Regions from separate parts of the Rhodococcus sp. GB-02 genome, predicted to be linked through region 2. Evidence: riboswitches for the same ligand, from Rfam matches in the RefSeq annotation. Region 2 holds a riboswitch; each other region holds the start of a gene.
The links. Region 2 has a riboswitch for S-adenosylmethionine ahead of ACSW29_RS16285 (FAD/NAD(P)-binding protein). Riboswitches for the same ligand answer to the same signal wherever they lie in the genome.
Positions count from the first base shown of each region.

Region 1: it holds a riboswitch for S-adenosylmethionine, as region 2 does, so the genes downstream of both, ACSW29_RS08615 (putative leader peptide) here and ACSW29_RS16285 (FAD/NAD(P)-binding protein) in region 2, are expected to answer to the same signal.
Region 3: it holds a riboswitch for S-adenosylmethionine, as region 2 does, so the genes downstream of both, ACSW29_RS04360 (aminotransferase class V-fold PLP-dependent enzyme) here and ACSW29_RS16285 (FAD/NAD(P)-binding protein) in region 2, are expected to answer to the same signal.

Region 1 is NZ_JBPUKE010000001.1:1,799,893-1,810,349, reverse strand. It holds gene ACSW29_RS08655 (LLM class flavin-dependent oxidoreductase) at 1-78, opposite strand, end outside; gene ACSW29_RS08650 (DUF1684 domain-containing protein) at 75-899, opposite strand; gene ACSW29_RS08645 (NtaA/DmoA family FMN-dependent monooxygenase) at 896-2,266, opposite strand; gene ACSW29_RS08640 (LLM class flavin-dependent oxidoreductase) at 2,291-3,409, opposite strand; gene ACSW29_RS08635 (dipeptide ABC transporter ATP-binding protein) at 3,396-5,018, opposite strand; gene ACSW29_RS08630 (ABC transporter permease) at 5,015-5,905, opposite strand; gene ACSW29_RS08625 (ABC transporter permease) at 5,898-6,896, opposite strand; gene ACSW29_RS08620 (ABC transporter substrate-binding protein) at 6,899-8,539, opposite strand; gene ACSW29_RS08615 (putative leader peptide) at 8,688-8,777, opposite strand; SAM riboswitch class I at 8,786-8,880, opposite strand; gene ACSW29_RS08610 (GNAT family N-acetyltransferase) at 8,898-9,488, opposite strand; gene ACSW29_RS08605 (FAD-dependent oxidoreductase) at 9,497-10,457, opposite strand, start outside.
Region 2 is NZ_JBPUKE010000002.1:667,650-678,106, forward strand. It holds gene ACSW29_RS16260 (TetR/AcrR family transcriptional regulator) at 145-759, opposite strand; gene ACSW29_RS16265 (MarR family winged helix-turn-helix transcriptional regulator) at 864-1,415, shown strand; gene ACSW29_RS16270 (homogentisate 1,2-dioxygenase) at 1,525-2,724, shown strand; gene ACSW29_RS16275 (hypothetical protein) at 2,721-3,590, shown strand; gene fahA (fumarylacetoacetase) at 3,587-4,777, shown strand; SAM riboswitch class I at 4,881-4,974, shown strand; gene ACSW29_RS16285 (FAD/NAD(P)-binding protein) at 4,979-6,871, shown strand; gene ACSW29_RS16290 (ATP-dependent Clp protease ATP-binding subunit) at 6,924-9,347, opposite strand; gene ACSW29_RS16295 (Rv2253 family sensor-like surface protein) at 9,462-9,977, opposite strand; gene ACSW29_RS16300 (MFS transporter) at 9,990-10,457, opposite strand, start outside.
Region 3 is NZ_JBPUKE010000001.1:906,530-916,986, forward strand. It holds gene ACSW29_RS04340 (hypothetical protein) at 1-44, opposite strand, end outside; gene ACSW29_RS04345 (hypothetical protein) at 84-410, shown strand; gene ACSW29_RS04350 (hypothetical protein) at 426-566, opposite strand; gene ACSW29_RS04355 (helix-turn-helix domain-containing protein) at 871-1,179, shown strand; SAM riboswitch class IV at 1,214-1,328, shown strand; gene ACSW29_RS04360 (aminotransferase class V-fold PLP-dependent enzyme) at 1,382-2,707, shown strand; gene ACSW29_RS04365 (hypothetical protein) at 2,919-3,533, shown strand; gene ACSW29_RS04370 (PaaX family transcriptional regulator C-terminal domain-containing protein) at 3,512-4,420, opposite strand; gene ACSW29_RS04375 (alpha/beta hydrolase family protein) at 4,492-5,529, shown strand; gene ACSW29_RS04380 (saccharopine dehydrogenase family protein) at 5,522-6,733, shown strand; gene ACSW29_RS04385 (hypothetical protein) at 6,734-7,078, opposite strand; gene ACSW29_RS04390 (hypothetical protein) at 7,172-7,549, opposite strand; gene ACSW29_RS04395 (CGNR zinc finger domain-containing protein) at 7,613-8,191, shown strand; gene ACSW29_RS04400 (ABC transporter substrate-binding protein) at 8,351-9,958, shown strand; gene ACSW29_RS04405 (MFS transporter) at 10,299-10,457, opposite strand, start outside.

The sequences.
Region 1 (10,457 bases), on a different contig from region 2:
CGAATTCCGCAGAGCCTGGCGGGCGGTTCCGCCCTCACTGATCGGCGAGAGGTCGAGTACGGACAGCGGCGCGCTCACCTCGGTGCGCTTCCGGAGCCGGTGTCGGGTGTCTTCTCGCCGGCTTCCACCGCCAATGTCAGGCGATTCTCGGCGGGGGCCACGGGGCACGTCGCGTAATCGGTGAAGGCGCAGGGCAGGTTCGACGCCCGATTGAAATCGAGGACTACCGCGCCACCGGGCTCCGGTGCGCTCACGTGCAGCGAGCGTGCGGCCGGGTAGGTGGACACACCACTGGTCGCATCGGTGAACAGGATGTGAAAGCCGTTGTCCTTGCCCGCGAACGCAATCAGCGTGTGCGTTTCACCGCCGTGTTCGAAGCCGATGGTTCCCCTGGCGTCGTGATGATGCTCGAGGCGATCGACGACCGCGCCCGTCGTGACCGTGCGAGCCTCCTCGAAAGCAGTGAAGACACCGTCGATGCGCCACTGCGGATTCGGCTCGAAGGTCGGAATACCACTGAACTGTGCCAATGCCGGGGCCGACGAATCATGAATCCGCAGTGCCACCTCGCCGGTGCGGCGGATGACCTCGACCAGCCGTGCACCTTGCTTGACGATCAGTCCCGGCGCACCCTCGATCGGATTCAGAGTGGCTGAACCGTCCACTGCGACGCCGTCGATCGAGAGGTCGTCAGCCGGTGTCGCGGTGACGACAACGGCATTCGCGTCGGCGCGCCATGCACCCGGCAGATCCGCGAAGGTGGAATCGGTGTCCACCAGCCAGTGCAACGCAGTCAGGCTCAGCCAGCCGAGTGGCTCGCTGAAGGTGGCGTCGCGCGAGGCATGCCAAGCATTCCAATCGCCGGCGAAGGTGCTGGTGGACGTGTCGGTAACGGTCATGATGCGCGGACTCCTTCAGCCTGCTCGTGCGGGTGACGCAGCCCGAGATGGCTGCGCAGGGTGGTTCCTGAGTATTCGGTCCGGAAACTGCCGCGGTCCTGCAGTTCTGGTACGACAGTGTCGATGAACTCGTCGAGGCCACAGGGGGTGAGGTGGGGAACGAGGATGAATCCGTCGCTCGCGTCGCCCTGGACGTAGCTGTCGATCTCGGCAGCCACCTCGGCGGCACTACCCACGAACTGTTGGCGGGCAGTCACTTCGATGATGAGTTCACGGATGCTGAGGTTTTCGGCCTCCGCCTTCGCACGCCACTGATCGGCAACCGCTCGCGGATCCTTGACGTGCCGGACGCGTCCGCGAGTGATGTTGACGTCGTCCGACGGATCTTCCTGCGGCAAGGGGCCGTCGGCGTCGTACTGCGAAAGGTCTCTGCCCCACACCTGTTCGAGAAAAGCGATGGCAGTCTGGGGCCCCACCTGCTGCCGCCGGATGTGATACGCCTTCTCCTGCGCGTCCGCTGCGTTGTCACCGAGGACAAAGGTGGCGGCGGGGAGAATCTTGAGGTCTGCGTGTGTACGTCCGTACTTGGCCAGGCGCCCCTTCATGTCGGCGTAGAAGGCCTTGCCCGCTTCGAGGGTTCCGTGCCCGGTGAAGATGGCGTCTGCCTTGGCCGCGCCGAACTCGCGTCCTTCGTCGGAGTCACCTGCCTGCAACAGAACTGGATGCCCCTGCGGACTCCGTGGTACTTCGAAGCGTCCGGAGATGTCGAACTGCTTACCGGAGTGTTGGAACTGGCCGACCTGCTGGTCGGTGGCGAAAACACCGCGCTCACGGTCGACGATCGGACGGTCGATGCTCCAACTGTCCCACAGCGTCCGTACTGCGTCGACCAACTCGTTGGCGCGTGCATACCGCTCGGAATGCTCCAGATACCCGCCGCGGCGGAAGTTCTCGCCGGTGAAGGCGTCCGAGGAGGTGACCAGGTTCCAGGCGGCGCGGCCGTCGGAGAGATGATCGAGCGTCGAGAACTGCTTGGCCAACTCGTACGGTTCGTTGAACGTCGTGTTGATCGTCCCGGCCAGGCCGAGATGCGTTGTCACACCGGCAACCGCATTGAGAATACTGAAGGTGTCCGGGCGACCGACCACGTCGAGGTCGTGAATTTTGCCCTGATGCTCGCGTAGGCGCAAACCCTCTGCGAGGAAGAAGAAGTCGAACAATCCGCGTTCGGCACTGCGTGCGAGATGCTCGAACGAGCTGAACTCGATCTGACTCTTGGACGCCGGATCGGTCCACACCGTGGTGTTGTTCACGCCGGGAAAGTGAGCGCCCAGATGAACCTGCTTGCGAATCCTGTTCTGTGTCATCGGTGTTCCTGTTCTTTACTCGCGCTACGCGAACTGATTGACGGGCAACTCGAAGCCCAACCGCTCGCGCAGTGTCGGGGCGGTACTCGGTCGCGGATTGAGAGTTGGAACTACGTCCGTCGCGATCTTGTCCACGGCGGCGGCCAGCGCCAGGGGACGCAGAACCACACCGTCGATCCCGGCGAGCCCACCGATCTCACGCAATAGCGCAGTCAAACCCGCGCTGTCACCGCGATAGAACAACGAGTGCGGTGCATACGGCGCTCCCGCCCATTCCTCGAGTTCCGCCAAAGCGTCGTCGGCGGCACCGCGATCGGCTCCGAGAAGTACGTCGACATCGAGGAGCACTCTGACGCTGCGCCCGAGGGCAGCCGCACTCGCGTGGACCAGCTTGGCCGTAGCTTTGCCCTCGCCGAGGTCGGTTGCCGAAATCCGAATCAGATCTCCGCGCGCAACGGCGAGTTCGCGGGCCTCCGGTCGACTCGCGTCGACGGCGATCAGCGGCTGGCCCTGTGGCGATCGCGGCGTGATGGACGGGCCCTTGACGGAAAAGTTCTTTCCCTCGAAATCGATGTAGTGCAGCTTGTCCCGATCGATGAAACGTCCGCTCACAGCATCACGTATCTCGGCGTCGTCCTCCCAGCTGTCCCACAGCCGACTGACCACCTCGACCGCCTCGGACGCTTCCTCCCACGCAGACTCCGGACCCTGCACTGCCTTTCGGCCGAACAACGCCGCCTGCTCGGTGGTGTCGGACACCGCGACCTGCCAACCGGCCCGCCCAGCAGACGAGTAGTCGATGCTCGCGACAGCCTTGGAAATATGGAACGGTTCGGTGTGCGTGACCGTCGCAGTGGGGATAAGGCCGATGCGCGAGGTCACAGCACTCAGCCTCGCCGCGGTTGCCACTGCTTCCAACCTGCCCTGTACAGCGTGCTGGCCCTCGGATTGGAGCCCGAAAGAATCGGGGAGGAACGCCAGATCCACCCCACCCTGATCCGCGGCGGTCACCAGGTCCACCCAGTACGACGGCGTGAACAGATCTTCGGCGCGCGAATCCTCGCGTCGCCAGGAGTGCGGATGAGCTCCGGCGCCCTCGAATTCGAGGCCGACTAGGAATGCTCCGGAACTACGCTCGGACATGTTGGGCCTTTCCTGTCGAATGATCCCGCCCGGGGATCGCGTCGAGAAGTGTGCGTGTGTACCCGTTTCGGGGATTGTCGAAAATCTCGGCGGTAGTGCCGATTTCGAGCAATCGCCCAGCTTGCATGACGCCGACTACGTCACTGATCTGGCGAACTACCGCCAGATCGTGGGAGATGAAGAGATAGGTCAGTCCCAGCTCTCGCTGCAACTCGTCGAGTAGCGCCAAGATCTGCGCTTGAACCGAGACGTCGAGAGCGGATACCGGCTCGTCGAGAACGAGCAGATCCGGCTTCAGAGCGAGCGCGCGAGCGATCGCCACCCGCTGACGCTGGCCGCCCGAGAGTTCGGCCGGCTTGCGGCTCAGGAACTGCTCGGGCAGTGCAACCTGATCGAGCAACTCGGCGGCACGGCTCTGTTGCTGACTGCGTCCTCCAACCTTGAAGGCCCGCAGCGGCTCCGCCACGATGTCTTGGACGGACAATTTCGGGTCGAGTGACGCGTAAGGGTTCTGATACACGAGCTGAATCTTTCGACGCAGCTCGCGCAGGTCTCTGCCCTTGACCTTCGTGATGTCCTGACCGTCGAAGGTGATGGTGCCGGCGTCCGCCTGCTCCAATCGCACGGCAATGCGTGCGGTGGTCGACTTGCCGGAGCCTGACTCCCCGACCAGTGACACCGTCTGACCCTTCGGGACAGTCAGCGACACTTCATCAACCGCGGTGATCGAACTCCCGCGGCCGACGTTGAAACGCTTGGTGATTCCGGTCAGCGTCAGCAGCGGCGTCGTGTCCTGACGGACCGGGCGATCAACCGGTCCCGAGGACAGGCTCGGCGCAGAGTTCAGCAGCTTCTTCGTGTACTCGTCTCGCGGGTCTCCCAGAATATCTGCGGTACGGCCGGATTCGACGATCCTGCCGCCCTGCATGACCAGGATCCGGTCCGCGCGGTCTGCGGCCACACCCAGGTCGTGCGTGATCAGGAGCACGGCGGCACCGGATTCGGCGATTCGCTCGTCGAGATGGTCGAGAATGCGTCGTTGAACCGTGACGTCCAGAGCACTGGTCGGCTCGTCGGCGATGATGAGGGTCGGGTTCGCCACAAGAGCGATGCCGATCAGAACTCGTTGCCGCATACCGCCGGACAGCTCGTGTGGGTACTGGCGTGCCCGGATTTCCGGGCGGTCGATACCCGCACGCTCGAGCACGGCGACGGCATCCAACCGCGCTGTTCGCCGGTCGGCGAGGCCGTGGATCCGCAGGACTTCTGCAACCTGGTCGCCGATCCGGGTCACCGGGTTGAGCGAGGTCGTCGGATCCTGCGGCACCAAACCGATACGAGCGCCGCGGATTCGCTGCCACGCGCGGTCGGAGTACGAATCGATTCTCTCACCTTCGAACTCGACGCTTCCGCCCGTGATGTGGCCGCTACCGGCGAGCAGGCCCAGTATCGCGTGCGCCGTTGTCGACTTTCCCGAACCCGACTCCCCCACCACCGCAACCACTTCGCCGCGGCCGACGGTGAAACTCACACCGGATACGGCCGGCTCGTTGCCGTAGGAGATCTGCAGGTCGGTGACGGAAAGCAACTGTTCCTCGGTCGTGCTCATCGTCGGTTGCTCCTTTCGATCTCATGGCCGATACGGTGTGCCGAGATGACCACGGCGACAATCGCGAGACCGGGAAGTGTTGTCATCCACCAGGCATTGGCGAGGAAGTTGCGCCCCTCGGATACCAGCGATCCCCATTCAGGGGTAGGCGGAACCGCACCGAATCCCAAGAAGCTCAGTGCCGACACTGCAAGAACTGCCTGCCCGAACTCGACTGCGGACAGCGCGACCACGGGCGCGTACGAGTTGGGCAGCACGTGCCGACGCAGGACACCGAGCCACTGCACACCCGAGCTAAACGCGGCCTCGACGTACTGAGCGCCGCGCACCCGCATCACTTCGGCACGCATCACTCGCGCAAAATTGGCGACCATACTGACGCCGACCGCGATGGCAACGTTGATGGTGCCGAAGCCGAGTGCGGTCACCAACGCCAGCGAGAGCAGCAGCGCCGGAATGGACAGCAGGACATCGACAATGCGCATCAGAACGGCGTCGACGACTCCGCCGACAAAGCCCGCGAGCAGACCGATGATCGATCCTGCTACCAACGCGATTCCCACCGCTACCAAAGTCGCGGTCAGGGACAGTGCAGCGCCGTGCACGAAGCGTGTGTACAGGTCACGCCCGAGGTTGTCGGTTCCGAACCAATGCGCCAGGCTCGGGCCCTGCAGTTTGTCTGCCGGGACGCCGGACAACGGATCGCCGCTGGCAAAAAATCCGGGTGCGACGGCAAAGCCGATGGCAAGCAACACGATCAACACCGGAATCACCAAGCCGGGCTTTCGGATCCAGCCGATGGCCGTGGACTTTCGGCGCGAAACAACAGGTGCCTTCGCCTCGACGCGCGGATCGAGGAGTAGGGGTTCGATCAATGTGTCAGACATGAGCCGGCTCCAGATCGGTCGAGCTTTCGGTATTCGACTTTTCGGTGTGACTCTTCTTCGTCTGGATGATCCGTGGATCTATCAAGGGGTAGAAGAGGTCGACCGCGAGGTTGACGAGCACGAACACGAGAGAGGCGAACACAACGACTCCCTGCACCACCGGGATGTCCTGCGCCATCACCGACGTCTGGGTCAGACGGCCGACGCCCGCGCGGGAGAACACCGTCTCCACGACCACCGAACCAGCCAGCAGAGTTCCGACCAGTACACCGGCGATGGTGAATGCCGGAATGCTCGCCAGTCGCAACGCGTGACGGGTCTGCACGCGCCAACGGCTGGCACCCTTGGCATAGGCGGTCTCCACGTGCGGCGAACGCAGCGTCGACTGCAGGCTGGTCGTGAGGACCTGTGCGATAACGGCGCCGGTCGGGATCGCGAGGGTGATCGCGGGGAGAACTACCGTTGCGAATCCCTTGTCCCCGAATGCCGGGAAGATGTGCATACGGAACGAGAAGAGTTGCAGGAGGATCAGACCCACCCAGAAGGTGGGCACTGCCACTCCCAGAGGCGGCAGCGAGAACAACAGGTTCGCCAGCCACCACTTGCGGGTGTAGGTAGCGAAGAACGCGATCGCCACTCCGAACAGCACGGCGAGAACCAAAGCCGTGGTTGCCAGCACCAGGGTGCTCGGCAATGCCGAGAAGATGGCATCCGTCACCGACTGACCGGTGGAGATCGACGTACCGAAATCGCCGCGAAGAGCCTTGGTCAGCGATGTCCAGTACTGCACCCACACCGACTGGTCCAAGCCGTATCGTGCCCGAAGCTGATCGAGCGCAGCCTGATCCACTGCAACACCCTGCCCGGATGAGTCCGCAGCCATGCTGACCGGATCGCTCGGCAGGAGGAACAGAATCACGAACGAAATGGTGAAGGCGGCCCAAAGGACAACTGCGGCCTGGCCCAGTCGGGTGAGTACGTATCGAGTCATGACTACTTACCCGACAACCATGCGTCGTAGAACTGCAGGCGTGACGAGGCTTCGAAGTTCAGATCCTGAACACTCGATCCGGCGCCGATGGCCTGCGAGAGCTCGATGGTGGGAATGGACAGCCCACGGTCGAGGATCAATTCCTGTGCGGTGGATACCAGTTCGCCGCGCTGCCCGTTGTCCGTGGCTGCAAGCTGCTCGGTGAGAACCTTGTCGAGCTCCGGATCTGCGCCGCGACGGTTGAGGTTGCGGCCCTCGGTGCTGAACGACGCCCGCAGGATGTCGGCGTCGGCCCTAGTGCTGTTGTAGTACAGCGAATCGTAATCACCCGACACCCCCTTCTCGGTCCATTCACCGTTCGAGACCAGATTGAGCTGCAGGTCGACGCCGACCTTCTTGAGCTGCTGCTGAACGAGCTCGAGAATGGCCTGATTACCCGAGAACACCGGGCTGAACGTGACGCTGAAAGTGAGCTTCTGCCCGTCCTTCTCGCGAATACCGTCGCTTCCGGTCTTCCAACCGGCTGCATCGAGAAGCTTCGCCGACTTGTCGGCGTCGTACGTCACGACACTGGATTCGTCGGTGTAGAGCGGAGTGGTGTGAGCCAACGGGCTCGTTGCCGGGAAGAACGACGGATCCAGAACGGTGTCGACGAGCTCTTGCCGGTTGATCGCCGGAACGATGGCCTGGCGGACAGACTGATCAGCGAGAACTCCACGACTGACGTTGGGCTGGAAGAAGAAGCTCACGCCCGGGTTCGGCCGGGTGAGGATGCGTCCGCCTGCGCCCTCGATCTGCGGTGCGTCCTGTGGGAGCGCATCGCTGACCGCATCGAGCTGGCCGGAAGCCACGCTGCCCGCGCGCACACCGGATTCGGGGACCACGGTGAAGTCGACGCCGTCGAGGTAGGCCTCGCCCTGATGCGCGACCGCGTCCGACGCCCAGTTGTATCCCGCGCGCTTGGCGATCTTGACACTCTTGTCCTGCTGCCAGTCGGTGTAGACGAACGGCCCGGAGGCGATTACCGCTGCACCGGGGCAGCGCTGCTCGGATGCCAGTGCAGTGGTGGAATCAGCGAGGATTCCGAGCTGCGGCGTCGAAGTTGCTTGCAGGAACTGAACATTGGGTCCAGAGAAATTGATCTTCGCCGTGTGTGCGTCAACGACGTCGGTACCCGTGTAGGAGGACAGGTAGCTCTTCGCCAACGACGCGTTCGGCCCGAGGTTCTTGACCGAATCGAAGGTCTTCTTCACCGAATCCGCCGTCACCGGTGTGCCGTCACTGAAAGTGGCATCGTCGCGAAGGACAAACGTGAAGCTCGCGGCGTCGGGGCTGATCTCCCAACTCTTGGCGAGCCACGGGGTGATCTCTCCGGAGTCGGGATTTTGATCGGTCAGCGAATCCACCACGGTACGAGTGACATACACCGTCTGGTTACTTCCGGCCTGGGCCGGATCGGCGCACGTCGGCGCCTGCGAGAGGCCGTAGCGAAGGGTTCCACCGGACTGCGCGGGACCCGCGTCGGCACCGCTGTCACTTCCGTTGCTGCTGCAGCCGGCGAGGACCGTGCCGAGAACCGAGAGAGCACCGATACCGGCAATTACGGTCGCGCGTTTACGGGCACCGAATGAGGGCGAGGACACCAAGAACTCCTAAAGAGGCATGCCGAAGAGCGCACCCGCCGCCCTGAAGCAAGAAGCTCCGAAAAGGCGATCGAGCACGAATCACTTGTGCAGAGAAGAGAAAACAGACTTGTCGACGACTCGCCTGAGTGTGAATGACTGACCGAGGTCAGTTGGTACAGAAAGATCCCGCGGTGCGGCACAGGTCTACGTGACGACGCGACCAGGCGGTATCGAAACCGCCTTCGACTGCCTTCATTTCGTGTTCCTCCATCGGTCCTGGCGGTAGCACCCGCACCCGATCACTCGGGGGGTTGCTGCGACTTCAATGAGCCAGGTCTCTCGGTCGCTCTGGATGGTCGTTCGCAAGTGTACGAGGTCAAACCCGGGTGTTGTCAACCCGGTCGGTAGGAATTGCTGCTCGGGTCACATTTTCGAGCACTCGAAGTTGTTTCTCGAACGGGTGGACTCCCACCTCTTCGGGCGAGAGTGAAGCGTCGTAAAGCGGTGTGTATCCACTGGACAGATACAGCGCGAGCGCCTCGGGTTGCCGAGGGCCCGTCGTGAGGAACACCCGGTTGTATCCGCGAAGTTCGATCTCTCGTTCCAACTCACGAACGACGACCTTGCCGAGGCCGCGCTTCCGATAGTCGGCCGATGTCCAGATTCTTTTCAGTTCGGCGGTGGTGGAATCGAATTGGCGAAATGCACCGCCCGCAATCGGTACATCCGCGTGGGTGAGCACCAGTAGCGCCCCCTGCGGGTACGCAAATTCTTCTGCCGGGTACGTGGTGAGATCCTCGAGCATCGCTTCGCGAGTTCCGCCGTAACGCGAGCTGTATTCGAGCGCCAACTCCGCAATCAGTGGAGCTGCCAAGGGATCGTCCTGCGATACCGAGTAGACCTCTACCGCGCCGATACCGTCGAGCTGCCGAGTCCCGAGCTCCAGTGCCACAACACTTTCCTCCATGAATCTGGTCAACGCTCCCCCAGCCGAAAAGCTTCCGAAGCGAGAGTGGTTCCGTCGACGAGGTCCGATACAAGTTCACCCAGGGCTGGACCGAATTTGAATCCATGACCCGAGAATCCCGCCGCAACCGTGACATCGCCGACTCGGTCGATGACGAAGTGACTGTCCGGCGTGCTCGTGTACAGGCACGTGATCGACTCGACCTGGGCGGAATCGACGCCGGGTAACCACGACTCGGCGTACTCGACCAATCGTTGCTCACCGTCGACATCAGGGGTGTAGTCGCGGGTCTGCGGAGTCACCACCGGCCCGGTCGCGTGTTCACCGATCTTGATGCCGTCCTCGGAACCGAGTCCGTAGATTCCCGCAGTCTCCAACTGTGCACCCGGGTGGTGAACGAAACTCGGCCACTCGACTCCCGGATCGAGCGGTGCGAAGTGCGCCGGTTGTTCCTGCGTCGTGCGCAGCGTCGGCAATGCGATTTCGGAGCCGAGGCCGCTGTCTGCGATCAGGTCCGCAGTCCACGCACCGGCCGCGATCACGACCTGACGAGCCGCGAGCGTTCCACTCTCCGTCACCACGTCCACGCCGTACGACGCTCGCGCGAGTGCCAGTACCCGAACGTCGTGACGGACCTCGGCACCGGCGAACACCGCTCCCGCCTTCAAAGCGGTCACGGCGCGATCCGCATGCAACCGGCCTGCATCGGGGTGATGGAGCACGGTGGTGTCGAATCGCAGCCCCGGCCAGCGCGCGGACGCCTCGGCAGGAGTGAGGATCTCACCCTTGATGCCCGCCTCGACCAATATCTGCGCCTTGGACTGCACCGCCTGCGGCAGACCGTGATCGACCGCGCCTGTGAGTTCCAGGAACCCGATGTCCGTCGTGGTCTCCAACTCCCGCCACAGCGGCAGCGCGTCGGCCGCCAACCCTGTGTACAGGTGATTGTCGTAGGCCTGACGGTAGATG
Region 2 (10,457 bases):
GTCGATCCCTGGATCGGACACCCGATAGATTTGTAAGTGAATTCTAGATAAGGACCCATCCTGCGTCTTCGTTTTCACAAAGCAGAAGCGATAATTCGCATTCACCGCGGAAGAAACAAGAATTGATTTCTAGAGTGACGCCGTTCAGCGAAGTACCAGTCCGATGACGTCTTCGACGTTCCGCTGGGCTTCTGCGAATCCGATCCGGCCACTGGTCCACAGCGCAAGGGCCGTCAACATCGTGCCGCCTATTGCCACGGCCGCAACCCGCGCCGTCTCGGCCGGAACACCGTCCATCAATTCGAACAGCATTCTCCGATGTGCAGCCGCGCGCAGATCCAACGACTCGATCACGAACTGATCCGAGGACGAATGGAGTTCGATCTCCAGCCGAGCGAAGTGAGGCCTACGCTCGAATGCCTTCATCTCGCGGCGATGAAGTGCCAGAACCCGCTCGTACGCATTGCTCTCTTCGCCGCCTGTTCGCGGCTCCTCAGGACGACGAGCGGATTCGAGACCGCTCCACGCCGTCATCGCCGCAGCAAGAAGTTGCTGTTTGGTCGGAAAGTAGCGATACAGCGTTCCGAGCGCGACACCCGAACGCTCCGAGACGTCTTTCATCTGGATTCGATCCGACGGCACCTCGGCCAGCATCTCGACCACCGCCGTGGTCAGTCGTCCTCTCCGCTCGAGTTGTCCCACCGACATGAGGTCGACGTCCAAGGGAAACTCGTCGCTGCGCACAGTCACGCGCGTCACGATAGTTCAGAATCTTGGCCACAGTGCCGGGTTGCGCAGTTTCATCAGAACCCCGAAATCTAATACATACATTAATCAACTCCAGATCGCGCTAGGGTTAGTCCATGACTGACCGGACAACCGATGACCAGCCAGCCGTCGGCGAGCTCAATTTCTGGTCGTTCATCGAACTGGCCAACAAGCGACTGGCCACTGAACACGGCTTTCGCGACCAGCTGGCCACCGAGGTACTGCTGACACTCAATCGGGCCTCGAACGTGGTCACCTACGATCTCGAGTCGTCGATCCACCGCCCTCGAGGCTGGTCATGGTCCTCCTTCCGACTGTTGTTCGTCACCTGGCTGGCCGGTCCGATCGAGCCGAAGGCTGCCGCCGAGCTCACCGGGATGAGCCGGGCCGCTGTCTCCAATCTGTCCAAGTCGCTACTGGCGGAAGGCCTAATCGATCGCCGCCCCACCGAGAACGACGGACGTTCGGTCCAGCTGTACCTGACCGACAAGGGCCGAGAAGCCATGGTCGAAGCGTTTCGCGAGCAGAACGAACGCGAGCACGCCTGGGTCAGCGTCCTGAGCGAGGCCGAACAGCGAATTCTTGTCATGCTCCTGGACAAACTGATCACCAACCGCAGCCAGTTCGACGTACGCGGACGTAACTGACATAGACCCGTGCACCCTCAAAGGGTTGCGCCGATCACATCATTTTAGTTAATGTGTTTACTATCTGGTGAAGGTGATCCAGGCAGAACAGCACAGAAGGAGCCCCGTCATGGCGTTCTATCGACAACTCGGCAACATCCCACCGAAGCGTCACACCCAACACCGTGACGAGTCCGGCAACCTCTACTACGAGGAGCTGATGGGTGAGGAAGGATTCTCCTCCGATTCTTCGTTGCTTTACCACCGCCAGATCCCGTCGGCCATCGTCGACGCAACGGTCTGGGAACTGCGCGATCAGAGCACAACCCCCAACCATCCCCTCAAACCGCGTCACTTGAAACTCCACACACTGTTTCCCGAAAGCACCTGGAACGAGACCGACGTGGTAACCGGCCGTCGTCTCATCCTCGGGAATGCCGACGTGCGGCTGTCCTACGTCGTTGCGGCCGCGCCATCTCCCCTGTACCGCAACGCAATCGGCGACGAGATGGTCTACATCGAATCTGGCGAGGCGACCGTCGAGACTGTCTTCGGCACACTCGAGGCCCGTGAAGGTGACTACGTCCTGATCCCGATGTCCACAACGCATCGATGGATCCCTAAGGGTGACAAGCCACTTCGTTCCTACGCCATCGAGGCGAACAGTCACATCGTCCCGCCCAAGCGCTATCTTTCCCGCTTCGGCCAGCTGCTCGAGAACGCACCGTTCTGTGAACGAGACCTGCACGGACCGACCGCGCCCATGATCGCCGAAGGAACCGACATCGAGGTACTGGTCAAGCACCGTACGTCGGCAGGCATCGTCGGTACCCGAATGGTTTATCCCACGCACCCTTTCGATGTCGTCGGTTGGGACGGATGCCTGTACCCGTACACCTTCAACATCTCCGACTACGAGCCGATCACGGGCCGTGTTCACCAGCCGCCGCCCGCGCACCAGGCATTCGAGGGGAACAACTTCGTGATCTGCAACTTCGTGCCCCGCAAGGTCGACTACCACCCCCTGTCGATCCCCGTGCCGTACTACCACTCGAACGTCGACTCGGACGAGATCATGTTCTACTGCGGCGGCGACTACGAGGCGCGCAAGGGTTCCGGCATCGGGCAAGGTTCGATATCGATTCATCCCGGCGGTCACGCCCACGGCCCGCAACCCGGCGCGTACGAGCGAAGCATCGGCGCCGAGTTCTTCGACGAGCTGGCCGTGATGGTCGATACGTTCCGGCCCCTGGAATTGGGTGAAGGAGCCTTGGCCTGCGAAGACGAAGCGTACGCCTGGAGTTGGGCAGGGCGGGGGCCTCAGCAATGACGATCATCTCCCCACTCCTGCGCGGCCTGTGCGACGATGCAGCACTCTTCCCACCCGGCAATGCTCCTCTCGCCGAGGCAGTTACGGCCCATGCGGCCTACCTGCAGGCGGACTACGACGCACTGGTCGGGCCCTTCGTCTTTCCCGCACCGCGATTGAGCGAACTGGCCGCGTACGTTTCAGCGGACAGCCCGGTGACGCTGAGCCTGACCGTGCCGGCCGGTCCAGCCGATACCGCGGCCGCGGTGTCGAACGCGCTCGCTATCCCCGGTGTCAGCGTCGCCGCCGTCGAAGTGGGAATTCCTGACGGCCTGGACGCCGATGCCGCGTTCGCGGAGCTCGCCCGTGTCCATGCCGCTCATCCCGACATCGACATTTTTGTCGAAGTACCCCGAGGCGGCCGGCGCGTCGACTATCTCACGGCTCTCGAAACCGCTGGGTATTCCGCGAAGTTTCGCACCGGAGGGATTGTCGCCGAGGCATACCCGAACGAGGACGAGCTCGCCGATGCGCTGATTTCCGTCGTCCGAGCGAATATCCCGTTCAAGGCGACTGCGGGACTGCACCACGGCGTGCGCAACACCGATCCGGAAACAGGCTTCGAGCAGCATGGCTTCCTCAACATCATGGTGGCCGTCGACGCTGCGAGGCGGGGCGCCGATCGTTCTGAAATTGTTGCTGCTCTGGCGCAGCGCGACAGCAAATCGATCGCGCGAGCCCTCGCCGACCTGACCGAAGACGAGGCCGGCGAGGTGCGTCGCCGATTCCTCTCGTTCGGGACCTGCAGCATCTCGGACCCGCTTACCGAGCTGGAAGGCCTCGGGTTGATCGTCCGCTCCAACAAAACCGAAGGAACACTCGTATGACCGTCACGACCATCGACATTCCCGCCGACTCGTTGTTCGGGATCGACAATCTGCCCTACGGCATCTTCTCTCCTGCAGGAGGTTCACCGCGTGTTGGTGTACGAGTGGCCGACTCGGTAGTCGATCTCGCAGCGACACTGGGTGATTCCGTGTTTGCCGAACCGACCCTGAACGCATTCATGGCTCAGGGCCGAGCTCAGTGGGTCTCGGTGCGAAATCGAATCACGGACCTGGTAACCGGCGAAATAGTTTCGGATGCCGTGTTTTCCATCGAATCGGTGACACTGCACTTGCCGATCGCCGTAGCCGACTACGTCGACTTCTACGCCTCGGAGAATCACGCAACGAACCTCGGAAAGTTGTTCCGTCCGGACTCCGCCCCCTTGATGCCGAACTGGAAGCACCTTCCCGTCGGATACCACGGACGCTCGAGCACCATCGTCGTCTCCGGCACCGATATCGTTCGCCCTTGCGGACAGCGGAAAGCACCCGATCAGGAGAACCCTGACTTCGGACCGTCTCGTCGCCTCGACATCGAAGCCGAGATGGGGTTCATCGTCGGAACTCCCTCGAAGATGGGCGATTCCATTACCCCGGACGAATTTGCCGAGCACGTCTTCGGCGCGGTCGTCGTGAACGACTGGACAGCCCGAGACATCCAGGCGTGGGAGTACGTGCCCCTCGGTCCGAACCTGGGGAAGAGCTTCGCGACCTCCATCTCGCCGTGGATCGTGCCGTTGCTCGCCCTCGAAGCAGCCCGAATCGACACTCCGGTGCAGGACCCCGAACCGCTCTCATACCTGCGAGGTGAGGAGAAGTGGGGACTGGACATCGATTTGGCCGTCGAATGGAACGGTCACGTCGTCTCGCGACCGCCCTACGCGCAGATGTACTGGTCACCTGCGCAGATGCTCGCGCACACCACCATCAACGGTGCAGCAGCGAGCACCGGCGATCTCTTTGCGTCCGGAACCATTTCCGGACCGGACAAGGATCAGCGCGGCGCCTTCATCGAACTGACCTGGGGCGGCGAGGAACCCGTAACTGTGGGTTCCGAGACTCGCGCTTTTCTCGAAGACGGCGACACCATCGCCATCTCGGCCACCGCTCCCGGCATCGGCGGTTCACGAATCGGCTTCGGGGATGTTCACGCCCGTATTCTGCCGGCGACGCAGACCGAAAGGTAACCGTCGATCTGTCGACTCGGGAGACCGATTGACAACTGTTTGATTCACGCTGATCTGATGTCCGGAATTCCTTGCCTCACGATTCTCCGAAGATAAGCTGGACTAACCATCCAGAGCGATCGAGAGTCCTGGCTCCGTGACGTCGCAGCAACCCCCTCAGCTGAGGTGCGGGTGCTTTCTGCCAGGTCCGATGGAGGACTCGTGCCCGGCGATCGACCCCTTACCTCAGTGAGGGCAGCAACTGTCATCGTGATCGTGGGCGGTGGACCACGCGGGACCGGCGTACTCGAGCGGATCCTCGCTCACGAATCGGTGAACGCCGATCCCACACCGATCGACATTCACGTTGTCGACCCGTATCCGGCAGGCGCCGGCCGCATTTGGCGAGGCAGCCAGGCGCCGCTTCTGTGGATGAATTCGACAACCGCGGACGTCACGATGTTCACCGACGCGACCACCGCCGTAACCGGCCCGGTGCTGCCGGGACCGACACTCGCGGAATGGGTCGCCGAGCACTCGGCTGAACTTGCCGAATTCCCCGAAATCGCGGCAGAAGTTCCGATGATCACCCCGTCGTCGTTTGCATCGAGGTCACTGCAGAGCCGATACCTGAACTGGGTGTTCCAGACCGCGGTCGACTCCGCACCAGCGCACGTCGACGTCCGAGTTCATCGACGATCCGTGGTCGACATCGTGAACGTCGGCAAGACACAGACGGTTCATCTGGATGACGGAGCTGTCATCGACGCGACGGCCGTCCTTCTCGCACAAGGGCACCCCGATGCGTTGCCTGCCCCACGTGAAATCGCACTGACCAGCTTCGCGTCCGATCACGGATTGACCTATGTAGGGCCGGGATACACCGCCGACCTCGATGCCGATGTCATCCCCGAACGCGAACCGGTTCTGATCGCCGGGCTCGGGCTGGCTTTCATCGACTGGATGGTTCTCCTCGCCGAGAGCCGCGGCGGCATCTTCGAACGCGGTGAGGACGGTGCCCTCACTTACGCTCCCTCGGGTCGGGAACCTCTGTTGTATACCGGATCTCGTCGCGGCGTGCCGTATCACTCCAAGATTTCGTACTCGATCGCCGACGCGCGGCCACCGCTACCTCGGTTCTTCACCGCTGATCTTGTGCCCGGCGACGGACCGTTGGATTTCCGAAACGACATCTGGCCCTTGGCGTCGAAAGAACTGGCAGGCGCCCACTATCACGAACTGTTCGCGTCGCACCCGGATCGGACGGTGGGCACCTGGGAGGAGTTCGACGCCAAATTCGCCTCGCTGGCTTGGGGATCACCTCGATTGCAGGAACTGGTAGAGAACGCAGTCCCGAAGCCGGAAGACCGCATCGATCTCGAGCGGCTGAACCGCCCACTCGACGGTGAGCGCTACGACGGACTCGCCGAGGTCCAATCCCGGATCAGCGAATATATCTCGGCAGACGTCGTGCGGAGATCGGACCCGTATTTCAGCGCCGACGCAGCTGTCTTCTCAGCGCTGCTCTCGACGTACATGACTGTCGGAGAATTGTTGCGGCGCGGCAGAATCCCGGCCGAATCCGTCGCCAAGGACGTCGAGGGTTGGCTGCATTCGTTCTTCAGCTTCATTGCCAGTGGTCCGCCACCCGAGCGTCTGGAACAGTTGATCGCGCTCAACGAGGCCGGCATCGTCCAGTTCCTCGGGCCGGATTCAGCGTTCTCCACCGAAATCGACCCGGTAACGGGTGCTGGGATCTTTGTCGCTCGTAGTGCGTCGCACACCGACATCGTGGCCGCGAACACCCTCGTCGAAGCACGCTTGCCGGTTGCTTCCATCAGCGCGAGCGGTGACTCGCTCCTGCGGACGCTTCACGGTCGGGGCGAGGCAGTCGAACTTCTTGCGACCGTGGACAGTTCGGCGAAGCTCGCCGTCGACGGTACTTCACGAATTCTCGACCAGGACAACACAGCTCATCCTCGCCGCTTCGCGGCCGGGCCGTGGGTTGCAGGCCACAACTGGTCGGCGGCTTTCCCTCGTCCCCGTACCAATGCGGGGTTTTTCCGGCACAACGATGCCCTGGCGGCGGAGATTTTGGGCGCTGCGCGCCTGTGAGCGGTTAGGGAGTCCAGAGACTCCCTAACCGCTCACGGGGGCTGTGCCCCTCCTAGCTGAACACCAACTCGCCCTCGTCAACCGCGACGGTGATACTGCCGCCCTCTTCGAGGAGATCGTCGAGCAGCATGTCGGCGATCTTGTCGTCGACCACACGCTGAATCGAACGACGCAACGGGCGAGCCCCGAACTCGGGTTGATGCCCGTGCTCGGCAATCCAGTCCACTGCGTCGGCGGTGAACTCGATGTCGATGCCCTTGGACTGCAACCGCTTCCGGCTGTCGTCGAGCAACAGATCAGTGATCCGGTGCAGTTGCTCGGTGTCGAGCTTGCGGAAGATCACGATCTCGTCGATGCGGTTGAGGAACTCCGGCCGCATCGATTCGCGCAACCTGGCCATCACGCGGTCGCGCAGTGGCTTCTCCGCCGACTCTGCATCACCTGTGGTGAAGCCGAGTCCACCGGACTTGCTCGAGATGATGTCCGAGCCGAGGTTGCTGGTCATGATCACGACAGTGTTCTTGAAGTCCACCGTTCGACCCTGGCCGTCGGTCAGACGCCCGTCGTCGAGCACCTGGAGCAAGGTGTTGAACACGTCCGGGTGTGCCTTCTCGATCTCGTCGAGCAGGATCACCGAGTACGGGTTACGACGCACCTGTTCCGTGAGCTGTCCGGCCTCGCCGTAGCCGACATATCCGGGAGGAGCACCGACCAATCGGCTTACCGTGTGCCTCTCACCGAACTCACTCATGTCGAAGCGCAGCATCTTGTTCTCGTCACCGAAGAGTGTGGCAGCCAGAGCTTTTGCGAGCTCCGTCTTGCCGACACCGGTAGGTCCGAGGAACAGGAAGCTACCGACGGGACGATCCGGATCGCTCATACCGGTCCGGCTACGACGCACCGCACGCGCGATTGCGCGAACGGCGTCATCTTGCCCGATGACACGACCGTGCAGTTCCTCTTCCAGACGGCGCAGGCGATCTTTCTCTGCTTGAGTCATCTGGCTGGCCGGAATACCCGTGGCACGGGCGACAACTTCGGCGATCTGTTCAGCGGTCACATCCGGAGTTTCCTCGGAAGGAACCGAGGATCCTGCCTCCTCGAGACGCTTTGCGACGCCGTTGATCTCGTCACGCAGGGTCGACGCCTTCTCGTACAACTCGTCGGCGACGGCTTTTTCCTTGTCGCTCTCGAGCTGCTCGAGACGCTGCTGCAGCGCAGCGGTGTCCACCGTGGCAGTCTTCAAGCGAAGCCTGGCGCCGGCCTGGTCGATCAAGTCGATTGCCTTGTCCGGCAAGAACCTGTCGCCGATGTACCGTGCCGACAGCTCCACCGCAGCGGTGATCGCCTCGTCGGTGTAGTGCACCTTGTGGTGATCCTCGTACCGACTGCGCAGTCCGCTCAAGATGGCGATCGCGTCCTCGATCGACGGCTCCCCGACCTGTACGGGCTGGAAGCGCCGCTCGAGCGCGGGATCCTTCTCGATGTTCTTGCGGTATTCGTCGAGCGTGGTGGCGCCGACGATATGCAGTTCACCGCGAGCGAGCTTGGGCTTGAGGATGTTTCCGGCATCCATCGCACCTTCGGCGCCGCCTCCGGCACCGGCGATGGTGTGCATCTCGTCGATGAAGACGATCAGCTCGTCCTTGTGCGCGGTGATCTCGTCGATCACCTTGGTCAGCCGTTCCTCGAAGTCTCCGCGGTAGCGAGTACCCGAGACCATGCTCGAGAGTTCGAGCTGGACTATCCTCTTGCCCACCAACGATTCCGGGACATCCCCGTCGACGATGCGCTGGGCGAGACCTTCGACGATGGCCGTCTTGCCGACGCCGGCCTCACCCACCAGGACGGGGTTGTTCTTGGTGCGGCGGGAGAGGATCTCGATGGTCTGTTCGATCTCGTCGGCGCGGCCGATCACCGGATCGACGCCGCCGTTGCGTGCGCGATCGGTGAGATCGACGCCGTACTTGTCGAGCGTCGGTGTGGTGGACTCGTCTTCGACTGGACCGGCTGCAGGGTTCTGAACCGCTGCCTGCAGCTTCTCCGGCGTGATGCCTGCCGAAGCGAGCAGACGCCCCGGAACATGATCGGGGTCACCGGCCAATGCGATGAAGAGATGTTCGGGGTCGATGTACGTCGATCCCAGGGCTCGGGCCAGTTGATGAGCCTCGAGTAGAGCGGTTTTCACGGCGCTGCTGAGCGCAGGAGCAGAGTAGGCCCCCTGCTCACGGCCTTGTGGCAGCCGCAGGTCGACGGCGTCGACCACGGATTTCGGGTCGGCTCCGGCGCGCTGCATGAGCGTGCGGACCGGATCCTGCTCCGCCATGACGCGGAGAACGTGCAGTGCATCGAGATCCGAATCACCGCGAGCAGCCGCTACACGTGCAGCGTCAGCCATGAGTTGCTGGGTGGCCCTGCTCATGAGCCGGGAAATATCGATGCGACCGGGACCCTCGGGCCCGAAGAATGCTGGCATTCCGAAGCCTCCTTGCAGAAAGTTGAGCGTTACTGACTCAATTAACGTGCATGGGGCTCGATCAATTCCCGCGGGCTCAGATTTGTTTCAACACCTTCAGGACGAAGATCGTTCTCAACTGCCGAAAGATCCGGTAGATCGACCGACCGGGTACGCCTCGATGTGCATGATCACCGATCCCTCGCAGGGGCCACTCTTGATGTCGGTACGCCACGAACCTTTCAGGCTGCCATCGGGCTGAGGTGTGTAGTACGCGTCCGAGTGCGCCGGCGCCCACACCTTCGGCACACCCTCACCCTGGTAGCAATCCCACTCCCAGTCATAGGGGTGCACCCAACTGGTTCCGTCCCAGGTGTATTGCGCCGGCTGCGGCAAAGTCGGATTGGCGGGAGCCGGCCCGCCCACCACGGTGGCAACACACACTCCGCCCGAGCAGTCCGTCTCGAACGTGTACGTATCCGAGAAATCCGGCTCCCATTGGCTGGCGGCCAGACTTGTACCCGTCTTGGTCGCGGCGAAGCGCTTGAGCGAGTAATCACCGGACCAGTTCGCGTCCGCCGCCCCCGCGGGCATCGCCCCTGCTACCAACCAACCAGCAACCAGCGTGACCAGCACAAATGACTTCCGCATGCGTGAAGTGAATCACAAGCTATGTCCGATTTGTCGGATACTGGCCACAAGAACACCGATTACGATCAGCACCAACGCCACCAACGGCAACGCTCCCGCATCCCTGTTCGCCAGGACCAGTCCACCCACAACGCCGCCCGCTGCGATCGCCGAATTGAAGATCGTCACGAAAACCGATTGCGCAGTGTCCACAGCGTCGCCCGTCGTGTCGGCGAGCGCAGTCTGAAGGAGAGTGGGAGCGCCTCCGAATGCCACGCCCCATACCGCAACGCTGAGTGCGATCACTACGAAGCTGTCACCGCCGACGCCCAACGCCGTCAAAGCTGCGGCAAAGACCACCAAGCTCAGCACGGTGAGACTTCGAAGGGCCCGGTCGACAAACACCCCGACCACACCGATGCCCACGAAGGCGAAAAGTCCGAACGCGAACAAAACGATTCCCAACCGATCGCCGAAACCGATGCGATCCAGAAACGCCGC
Region 3 (10,457 bases), on a different contig from region 2:
CACCATCGCTCGACGCGCCTGCTCGGTATCCACCACTCGGCCACCGACCGATACTCGCACAGGGCTGCCGTTTCGGTGCGAACATGGTGATCATGGAGATTCGTGATGCGGTGGAGCGACTTCGAGGGGATTCCGGGACCTCGATGATCTTCGGTGAACCGCACCAGTCCAGCGACGGATCAATGATCATCACGGTTTCGCGTCTGCATCGGCGGTGGCGCGGAGACCCCATACCGGTGCCAGTGGGAGTGTTCTCGATCCACGAGGGTGAGCCGTCGTGGTCACCGGCTGTCGATCACACCAGGGTGGCTTTGATGGGGGAGTTCATCGGGTTGGCGGCCGCGGTGATCGCAACTCTGGCCGTTCTACGTCGGCCGCCCTGGCCTGATGTGACGATTCAGAAGGGGTGACTCGGAAGGGGTGACTCAGAAGGGGTGACCCAGAATTACGCCGATCAGCTGGAACGGCATTGCCAGGAACATCGATCCGACGTAGAGCGGATAGCGAACCGGATCGCCGGCGAGGTAACCCTCGGCGAGCCAGGCCATTACGTCTGCTGATCCCATAGTCTTTCGTCCCTTCGCTGTTGTGGTTCAACGACCTTTTCGGTCGTGGGAGTTGTTTTGTTACAAGCGAACTCGAAGGAGGAGTAGATGTGATTGCAGTTTCGACTCAGCAAACGTCGTCAAATGAGATCTTCGGGGGCGGCGGATGACAACGGGCGCGATTACGACTTGCCGGGGCAAACTCCATCGGTGGAGTTTGGATACTTAGCATCGTGCGGTAGTGAAATCTGTGCGTTCTGCGCAGGATCGCCGAGCGTATTCGCGCAGCTCGAGCTCGGTTGGAACCCACAATTGGAACCCGCAAGTGGAACCCACAGTGGAGGCATGGACGCGGGCCGACACGTTTCAGCCTGCCGCCGCGACACGGCCCGCGCCGCTACGAGATTCGAATGGAGAGTTGCTCGAGACTCTCTCGACGTACCTCGACGAAGAATCGTCTCTGGCTCACACCGCAACCCGAATGGGCTTGCACCGCAACACCGTATCGAGTCGAATCGATCGAATTCAGCGCCTTCTCTCGGTGGATCTGGCCGATCCGGAAACCCAGGCTTGCACTCCACCTCGCCTGCCGGGCGATTACGCGGTGAAGACGGCCTTCGCAGCTTCGTCTTGACAAGCACGGGACGTTCCTGCCATCCTCGTTGCCAGGTCACGAGTACCAGTGTTCAGCCCCGGCTTGCTGGTCGGCAACCCTCCTCCGCGGTGGGGTGCTCCGGGTGACGACCCGGCTGCGTTCGAAAACGAATGCGGCAAGCGCGGACTCTTCCGGGGCCATCACCCGACGAACGAGTCCTTGAACGTGAGGATTGTCTTCGATGACTGCTGTATTGAGTGCCGACACCTGCTGCACCACCGCGATTGCCAAGGTTTCGGGTGCTGACCTGCAGGTTCCATTGGTTCAGGGCGGCGAATGCTCCTACGCCAACTTCGACTACGCGGCCAGCGCGCCGGCATTGGCCCAGGTCACCGACCGTATCGCCGAATTGTTGCCCACGTACGCCAGCGTCCACCGCGGTGCCGGCTACGCGTCTCGTATCTCCACTCTCACCTACGAGAACGCTCGTGAATCCGTTGCTCGTTTCGTGAACTGTGCCGACGATCAGGTCGTCGTCTTCACCCGGAACACCACCGATTCGCTGAACTTGCTGGCCCAGTGCGTCCCCGGCAGCACTGTTGTCCTCGACGTCGAGCATCACGCAAACCTGTTGCCGTGGAACGACGCTCGTATCGTCACCGCCGCAGACACCATCGAAGAGACGATCGAGCGTCTGATCGGTGAACTGTGCACCAAGCCTGCTGCGCTGCTCGCAATCACCGGCGCCTCCAACGTAACCGGCGAGATCCTGCCGATTGCACGCTTGGCCGACATCGCGCACCGTTGCGGCGCACGTATTCTCGTCGACGCTGCTCAGTTGGCTCCCCACCGTCGCATCGACCTGCAGGAATGCGGCGTCGACTACGTGGCGTTCTCGGGCCACAAGCTCTACGCGCCGTTCGGCGCCGGCGTACTGGTCGGACGCCGTGACTGGCTCGACGAAGCTCAGCCGTACCTCGCCGGCGGCGGCGCCGTGCGTGAGGTGACCGTCGAGTCCACCGAATGGGCTTGCGCGCCTGCACGTCATGAGGCCGGTTCCCCCAACGTGCTCGGTGCGGCAGCCATCGCGACCGCATGCGAAACCCTGCACGCCCTGGACTTCGACGTCATCGCCGAGCATGAGAAGGCACTCACCGCGCAACTCACCGACGGATTGTCCGCCATCGAGGGCGTCTCGCTCGTGCGACTGTGGAACGACGCACCGGACGCCGTCGGAATCGTCACCTTCACCGTCGACGGATTCGAAGCGGGCGAAATCGCCGCATTCCTCTCCGCAGAACACGGCATCGGAGTTCGCGACGGTCGCTTCTGCGCACATCCGGTTCTCGCACGCCTCGGCCTCTCCGGCGGTGCAGTCCGCGCCAGCCTCGGCCTCGGTAGCAGTTCGGACGACGTGACGCGGTTGGTCGACGCCGTGAACATCCTGGTTTCGAATCAGCGTGATTGGAACTACGCCAAGACTGCCGGTGCGTGGAACCCCGTGCCCGAGACCCGCCCCTTCCTCGGAGCCGCAGACGACAATGCCGGCGCAGCCGAGTGCGTCTGAGCTGAGCTCGGTCCCCGAAAACTCGAACGGACAACTAGCATGGCAGCCATGGCACCAGCGGATTTCCCCGCCACCCCTTCGAGAGTGAGCATCACTCTCGGTCAGTGGTGCCGTCGTCATGTCGATCTGTGCCGTACCTCGTCAGGAATGTGTTCGAGCTGACGATTCGTCTCGCTCATCCCACACTTTTTCTGATTTTCGGAGGTCACACATGTCTTCACTCGCTTCGCATTCTCTGCACGTGGCGGTCGAGTTGACCGGATCCGGTCACCATCCGGCCGCTGAGGGCGCACCAGGAAACCTGCCGATCATCGGCGGCGACTACTGGGTGGACCTCACCGAGAGCGACAGGGCTCTCGATTTAGCTTCATTCCCTACCAATGTGGTTCGGATTCGCGCTGCGGACCTGCGTGAGGCGCAGCTCGAACGCGCACGGATCCGTGCTGCTGTCGCCGAAGAAGGCCGCGATCCCGAGAGTGTCGCAGTACTGGTCGATCTCGAGATTCTGATCGCACCGGAAGCTCGCTCCGCTCGTAAAGAGCTTGCACAGTTGGACAGTGCGTTGACTGCTCCGCGGGTCCCGGTTTCGCTTCACTACGTCGGAACACCCTCCGGGCTCGGCAGTTTGATCGCCGATATCCGAGCTGCCGAGGTCGCCGACGGCGTTACGTTGCTCCCCCTCGCCTTGCCCCGCACGCTCGAACATCTGGTGGACAGCACCATTCCGTGGCTCCAGGATCGCGGACTTGTCACACCGTCCACCGCAGTCGACGAAGTGCTCGGTCGTTTCGGACTGCCGCCCCGTCAGCGCACGCTCGCGTCCTGATCACCGATCGCATCTGCGTACAGGTGGAACAGCGACGGTAATTCGTCTGCACCGTCCACCTGTGCCAGAAGCGCCCAGCACTGTGCCGTGACGAAGCGCGCCCGCGTGCCGATCCAGTTGGTGGGCAGCAGTTCCGGCGGCAGCAGAGGGTCCGGCTCCATGGCTCGCGTGAATTCCGCCGCGAGTTCGATGGTCATAGTGACAGCATCGGTGCCCGGAGTGTTCTGCAGTTTCTCCAGGCGCACAGTCGCTACGTCGAGCAACCGTTCGTATCCGGCTGCGATCTCGTCCAGCGGCCACAACTGTGCGGCAATTTTCACGGGGTCTTCGAGCCTGCCCACTTTCAGATCTCGAGTGCGGAGAGAAGACAGGTGCTGTTCGACGTCGAGTTCGGCGGCCGCATCCAGAACGTACGGTTCCCAGGCGTGCGGCGAGACGTACAGACCGCCCTGGACGAGCGCGCCGCCGAGGTAAACGACCCTGGTGCGCAGCGCATCTCGTGCTTTCCGTGACGACTCCGGAATTGCGAATCCGACAAGATGCCAATACCCGTCCCACGGTGTCGCAGTGTTGCGATCTTGTTGATAGGCCAGCCGAACGAATTCGACGTCGGGTTCCATCTCGCGCACGGCTTTCGGCGTTGCTAGTAGCGTGGCCTGCCGCCCGCGACCTTCCTGAGTGAACTTCCCCTCGGTGACCAACCGTTTGATGCACAGCCGAACCTGTTGATCTGTTTTGTCGAGGGCGTCGGCGGTGGCATAGAGGGTGTGCCCGTCGACAGTTCCGTCCGTGCGCAGTAATCCCTCGATCAAGATCCTCGTGGGTACATCGACGTCCCTGTCGGTCATCGCCATGTCCTTTCCTCGCTTCTCGACATCTTCGCTCATAACTGTACTATCGAATGCAATACGATCGTTTCAAATTCGTACGTTAGGGCGGGAAGATGGCAGCGGAATCGATGAGCGAAAGCAAGAGTAAGCCTCGTTTACGCAGGTGGACGGTTACTTCCCTGGCGGTGGTCGTTGTTCTGATCGTGGGTCTGGTTGGCTGGACGCTGTACCAGAACACCTACGACATCCGTGAGGAAAAAGTGACGATCGCTGGGGGATCGGTGCCGCTCCAGGGAGTCCTTGCACTGCCCGAACACGGTGACGGTCCCTTCGGGCTCGTGGTTTTCGTCCACGGAGACGGCCCGGTCGATGCAACACACGAGACCTTTTACAGGCCGGTCTGGGAGGCGTTCGCCAAGGCCGGGTACGCGTCACTCTCCTGGGACAAGCCGGGGGTGAATGGGGCACCGGGCAATTGGCTCGATCAGAGCATGGACGATCGGGCGGCGGAAACGGAAGCGGCAATCGAGTGGGCACGGGGCCGTTCGGACATCGATCCGTCTCGTATCGGTCTGTGGGGTGCCAGCCAGGCAGGATGGGTGGTGCCCAAGGTGGTGAACCTCGACCCGGACGTCGCGTTCGTCATTGCCGTGGGTCCCGCTATCAACTGGCTCCAACAAGGTGAATTCAACACCCTTGCCGAGCTTTCCGAGAGAAATGCGTCGGCCGACGAGTTCGAGAAAGCGCGGGTCGATCGTGCGAAGAACTTGGATCAGTTGGCCCGTGATGCATCGTTCGACGATCTCGTGGCCTCCGGCGAGGCCGACGGTCTCACCGAAGACCGGTGGAACTTCATTCGAAAGAACTACCGATCGGATGCGCGAGCCGATCTCGAATCCGTGAGGGTTCCGGTGCTCTTGATCATCGGCGGACAAGACGTCAACGTCGACGTGGCCGATACCGAAAGGGTGTACCGCGAATTACTTGACTCGCCAGAGCAACTGGTGGTCAAGAAGTATCCCGACGCCACTCACTCGATTGTGGAGAAGGACCTCGAAGACTCGGAATTGATGTCGGCTCTGGTGGCCGTTCTTGCTCCCCGTTCGATCTTCGCTCCCGGTTATCTAGCGGATCAGACTGCATTTTTGGAGGGAATTCATGGCTGACGGAATCACGGTTGTCGCACTGGGCGGTGCCGGTGCCATGGGCTCGGCAGCAGTTCGTCTGGCCGCAATATTGCCGGGAATCGGCAAGGTAGTAGTCGCGGATCGCGATATCGATGCTGCGAAGCGTCTTTCAGTTGAACTGGCTCAGGCGTCAGCGCAAGTCGAGGCGCGCAGCATCGACGTCACGGACGGTCGCACGCTACGTGAATTGTTGGATGACGCAGACGTGATCATCAATACCGTCGGCCCGTTCTTCCGTTTCGGTGTCGGCGTTCTCCAGGCAGCGATCGAGACCGAGACGCACTATCTCGACATCTGCGACGACTGGGAACCTGCCGTCGACATGCTGGAATTGGACTGTGCTGCCAGGGAAGCCGGAATCTGTGCGGTAGTCGGCATGGGCGCAAGTCCCGGGATGAGTAACCTCCTGGCAGCGATGGCAGTCTCGCGATTGGACGTGGTCGACGATCTGTACACAGCCTGGCCGGTTGATGTCGAGGGCGAGGACGAGTCGGTAGACACACTGAGTGCAGCGGCCGTTCACTGGATGCAGCAGATCAGCGGCACGGTTCCAGTGGTTCGTGCGGGGCGAATCGTCAACGAAGAACCGTTGCGTTCCATCGCACTCGAACTGCCCGGCGGACGTCGGGGGAACGCTTACGTGGTCGGGCATCCGGAGCCGGTGATGTTTCATCGGACCATCAATCCTGCAGGGCATTCGGCAAATCTGATGGTGATCACACCGGAAACCGTGGCGTTTCTCGACGTTCTCCGCTCAGATATCGACAAGGGGAGAATCGATCTCGACTCGGCTGCTGAAGAATTGGGCAAGCCCTCGCTCCGGCGGATGATCCGTGCTGCGCCTCGAATGCTCACGCGTGCCGGTCATGGATCCTTGCCGTTGTTTTTCGCCTCGGCGACCGGGGTGCGCGAAGGTCGAGAGATGCGCGTCGTGGCACGGATCGCTGACGATTCACCGGTATCGGCGTTACTGTCGGACATGGCCGGTGCAACGGGAATCCCCTTGGCGCTGGGCCTTGCTCAGGTGGTTTCCCGGCTGGCCGACGGAACGATTTCGGATCGGGTCGGTGCGCACTCAGCTGAGAGCGCCATCGACCCGGAAGTTCTGTTCACTGCACTGGCGAGGTTGTTCGATCGAACCGACTGGAGCGAGATCGTGACCGTCGAATCCGAGTTCTGCTAGTCAGTTCGCGGCGTGTGATCCGATGCGACTTCGGATTTCGGTCTCGACGCGATCGGCGTCCTTGGGGCTGAACGAAGGCGCTCCGCGGCCGGCGAGGGTGAGTACCACCGCGGTCTCCTTCCATGGACGTGAAAGATCCAGGCTGTACCACGAGCTGAAATCTGTTGTTCCCCAAATTCGTAGGCGTCCGCTCAGCCACGACATGACTCCGAGGTCGACGGATTCGATCTGCGAGTACGGGACGAACTTGCTGACAAACGGGAAGTAGTAGTGGCGGATCGTGACACCCTGATCGTCGATCCGGACGGTTCGGTCTTCGTAGATTGTCGATGTCCCTGCACTCACAGTGATAACCCGGTTCCTGCTGTTCGATGCTCTTGATGGCTGTCTGAAAACCAACCATACAGTCTCTATTGGGACAGGCCGCGAGTCCGGGTGTCAGGCGCTGGTGGGCCTCGAGACGACGAGATCGCTCACCGCGATCTGGGCATTGCCGATTGCCGACTGAACTGTTTCACAACTGCTCGATGCTCTGGCGAGCGCAAGAACTGCGGTGAGCAGGGCGGCGTCGGGTTGTCCTTCAAATGGTCCGCTCTCGACGTCGAATTTTCCAGCGCGCAACTGCTTTCGGGCATTGATTCCAAGTTGTGAAATGACCTCGTCCATCGCGGTCAGACACTGGGCGAGCGCGCCGATCGACCAGTAGAGATCGGCAGCAACGACGGGTGTCTGCGATGCCACGGTGCCGGCGCGGCGCAATCGGTGGTGAGTGTCTCGGAGTATCTCGGGCAGTCTGTGGTCTGCGCAATGTTCCATCCCGCCGCCTCCGTAAGGTGTAAAGTTAGGTTATTCAATTACGGTAGAGCAGGGCGGTAAGGGATGCAAGTAGTTTTAGACGATTACGTCGTCGGTGCGTCGTTCGCGACCGACCTGGTCAACACCTCGCCCCGCGTGTGGGTGGAGGCAGGCGACGCGTTGCGTGATCCTCAGGCGCTTCACGATCTACTGGATGAACATGGACTCTCGCCGGATGCGCTCCGCAACGGGCGTCGGCTTTCCAGCGGTGAACTTGCTGACGTGCAGGCACTCAGAGAGGAGATTCGTTCGATTCTCGATGCTCCGACTTCTGGTGAGCTCGTTGATCGCACTGATCGACTCCTGCAGACTGTCCCGCATCACGTTCGACTCGTGCCTGATGCCCAGTTCGACTATCGATGGAATGCGGTACCGGACAGCAGAATCGACCTCGCCGGTGAACTTACGTTGTTGATCGGCTACTCGTTGCTGGGGACTCTGCGCACATTGGGGTACGAACGATTCCGCCCATGCGCATCGCCGACGTGCAACGGCGTGTTTGTCGATACGAGCAGGGGAGGGCGACGCCGCTACTGCATGCCGGCGTTGTGCGGCAACCGAATCAACGTCGCGAATCACCGTCAACGGCAGCGTCGTACTTAATCGTCAACGATGGCGTCGCACTTAGCGCCTGCGATTGCCCGGTCGATAGTGACAATCGAACAGAGTACGGCCGACTGTATGGGGAACTTCAACGAGATACAGACCACGTCAGTCCCGCACGATTGTCGCCATGGCAACTCCTAGTAGATGGCGGCTCGTATGAAAGCCCGTTCTGTCTCCGCGACAGCAGTTATCAGCGTTGGCGTATTCACCCTGGCCGGGTGTGGCGGCGCATCCAGTTCCGAAGGTTCGGTCGGTGAGTATGCACAGGACGGCAGTTTCACGACTGTCATCAACGCCGATCCCGGAAATCTGCACCCTCTGATCACCAACCTTACGTCGACTCAGATCGTGAACGCGTACTCGTACGATTCGTTGATCGACATCGACGCGCAAACACGCACTGTGCGTCCCTATCTGGCGGAGAGCTGGAGTGAAGAAGGGAACACGCTGAAGTTCGTGCTCAAGAAGGGCATTACTTGTGCCGACGGCACTTCGTTCACCGCACAGACCGCGGCCGATGACATCAACTGGGTCATGGACCCTGAAAACGCTTCACCGCTACGCGGATCCACCGTCCCGTCGTCGACGGTCGCGTCCGCGGACGGTGACGAACTGACGGTCACTACAGCCGAACCGGCACCCTTCTTGCTCTCTCGAATAGGCTCGATGCGGCTTCCGTGCGCTGCGACGCTCGACGACCCGGCCAGTATCCGTTCGAGTAGTAACGGAACGGGTCTGTTCAAGGTCACCGAAGTCGTTCCCAATGATCACATCACGATGGAACGCCGCGACGGCTACACCTGGAGTCCGAACGGCGAGACCACTTCCGACACTCTTGGGGTGCCGAAGACAGTGACGATCAAGATTGTCACCGATCCGAGTACGACGGCGAATCTTGTTCTCACCGGCGGAGTGAATGCCGCGGCGGTGACCGGTTCGGACGAGGAACGAGTCTTGGCAGCGGGTCTGGATTCGAAGACCTACACCACGCTGTCCGGCGAGTTCATCTTCAACCATTTCTCATCTCTACCCACGTCGGACCGTGCTGTGCGGCAGGCGCTCGTTCAAGCAGTCGATCTGGACGACTACACCGAGATCACCACCGGCGGAAAAGGAACCCGCGCACGCGCCCTCGCGGTTTCGGAACCCCTTGCCTGCGACTACAACAGTGTCGAGGGGACGTTCCCCGTTTTCGACGTCGATGCAGCAATGAAAACGCTGTCCGACGCAGGTTGGAAGGCGGGGTCCGACGGCGTCCTGACGAAGGACGGGCGGCCGCTTGCCCTCAACGTAATTTTCAACAACTCGCGCGATACGAACTCTGCCGCCGCGGAATACGTAGCAACACAGTGGGAAGGACTGGGCGCGAAGGTGAAACTGACCGGCGGCGACTACAGTTTCGTCATCGCCAACACATTCAGCAACACCGACCTGTCGTCGTGGGACGTTTCCATCGGTTTGACGCTGGGGAGTGATACGCCGAGCATCTTTGCCAAGTACTTCACCGGCCCGCCCAAACCTGAAGGAGTGAACTTCGCTTCCCTCGACAACAAGAAGTACATCGAATTGTCTACTGAGGCTTCGCTTCTTCCCGGTGACGAGTCCTGCAAGGTCTGGGAGGAAAGTGAGCGCGCATTGTTCAACGACATCGACCTGCTGCCGGTATCCACGACTCCCGCTCACATGTTCTTCAACGGCGCAACGTCGATCTACCCGCCGTCGAGCGGAATCCTTCCGGGCTCGGCGATCCGTGTCCTGAAGTAGGACCCTCGGCAAACGCTCACTTTCGGGTATTGATCATCCGAAGTGCAAACCGAAATACCACTGCAGCACCCGCACCTGCAGCCAGGCCGGCGACGACATCGACAAGAAGAACGCCGACGCCTATGCCCAGGACGGCAGCAGCGGCGACGGCAAGGGCGACGTCAGCACGAGGAGCGGCGATCGCGGCATCCTTTCCCCGAGTATCGAACGAGCACCCATTTCAACGGAGCATTTCACGAAACTGTCGTCTGCAGGTGTATCAACCGCAAAATGTGTGAAACGCGTCGGCCCCGGCGGAGTTCAACTCCGCCGGGGCCGACAATGCGTCTTGCACGCTGGCTCAGTGCGTCGGGACGGGATCCTTCGACGCGGTCGGGGACGTGTCGGTGTGTTCGCTTCCAATCTCCTTGCGGGAGTTGGAGCTGTTGAACCGAGGGAGGAAACCGGCCAGGACGAGTGCGATGACGGCGGATCCGGCAGCGAGGGCCATGACGACGCG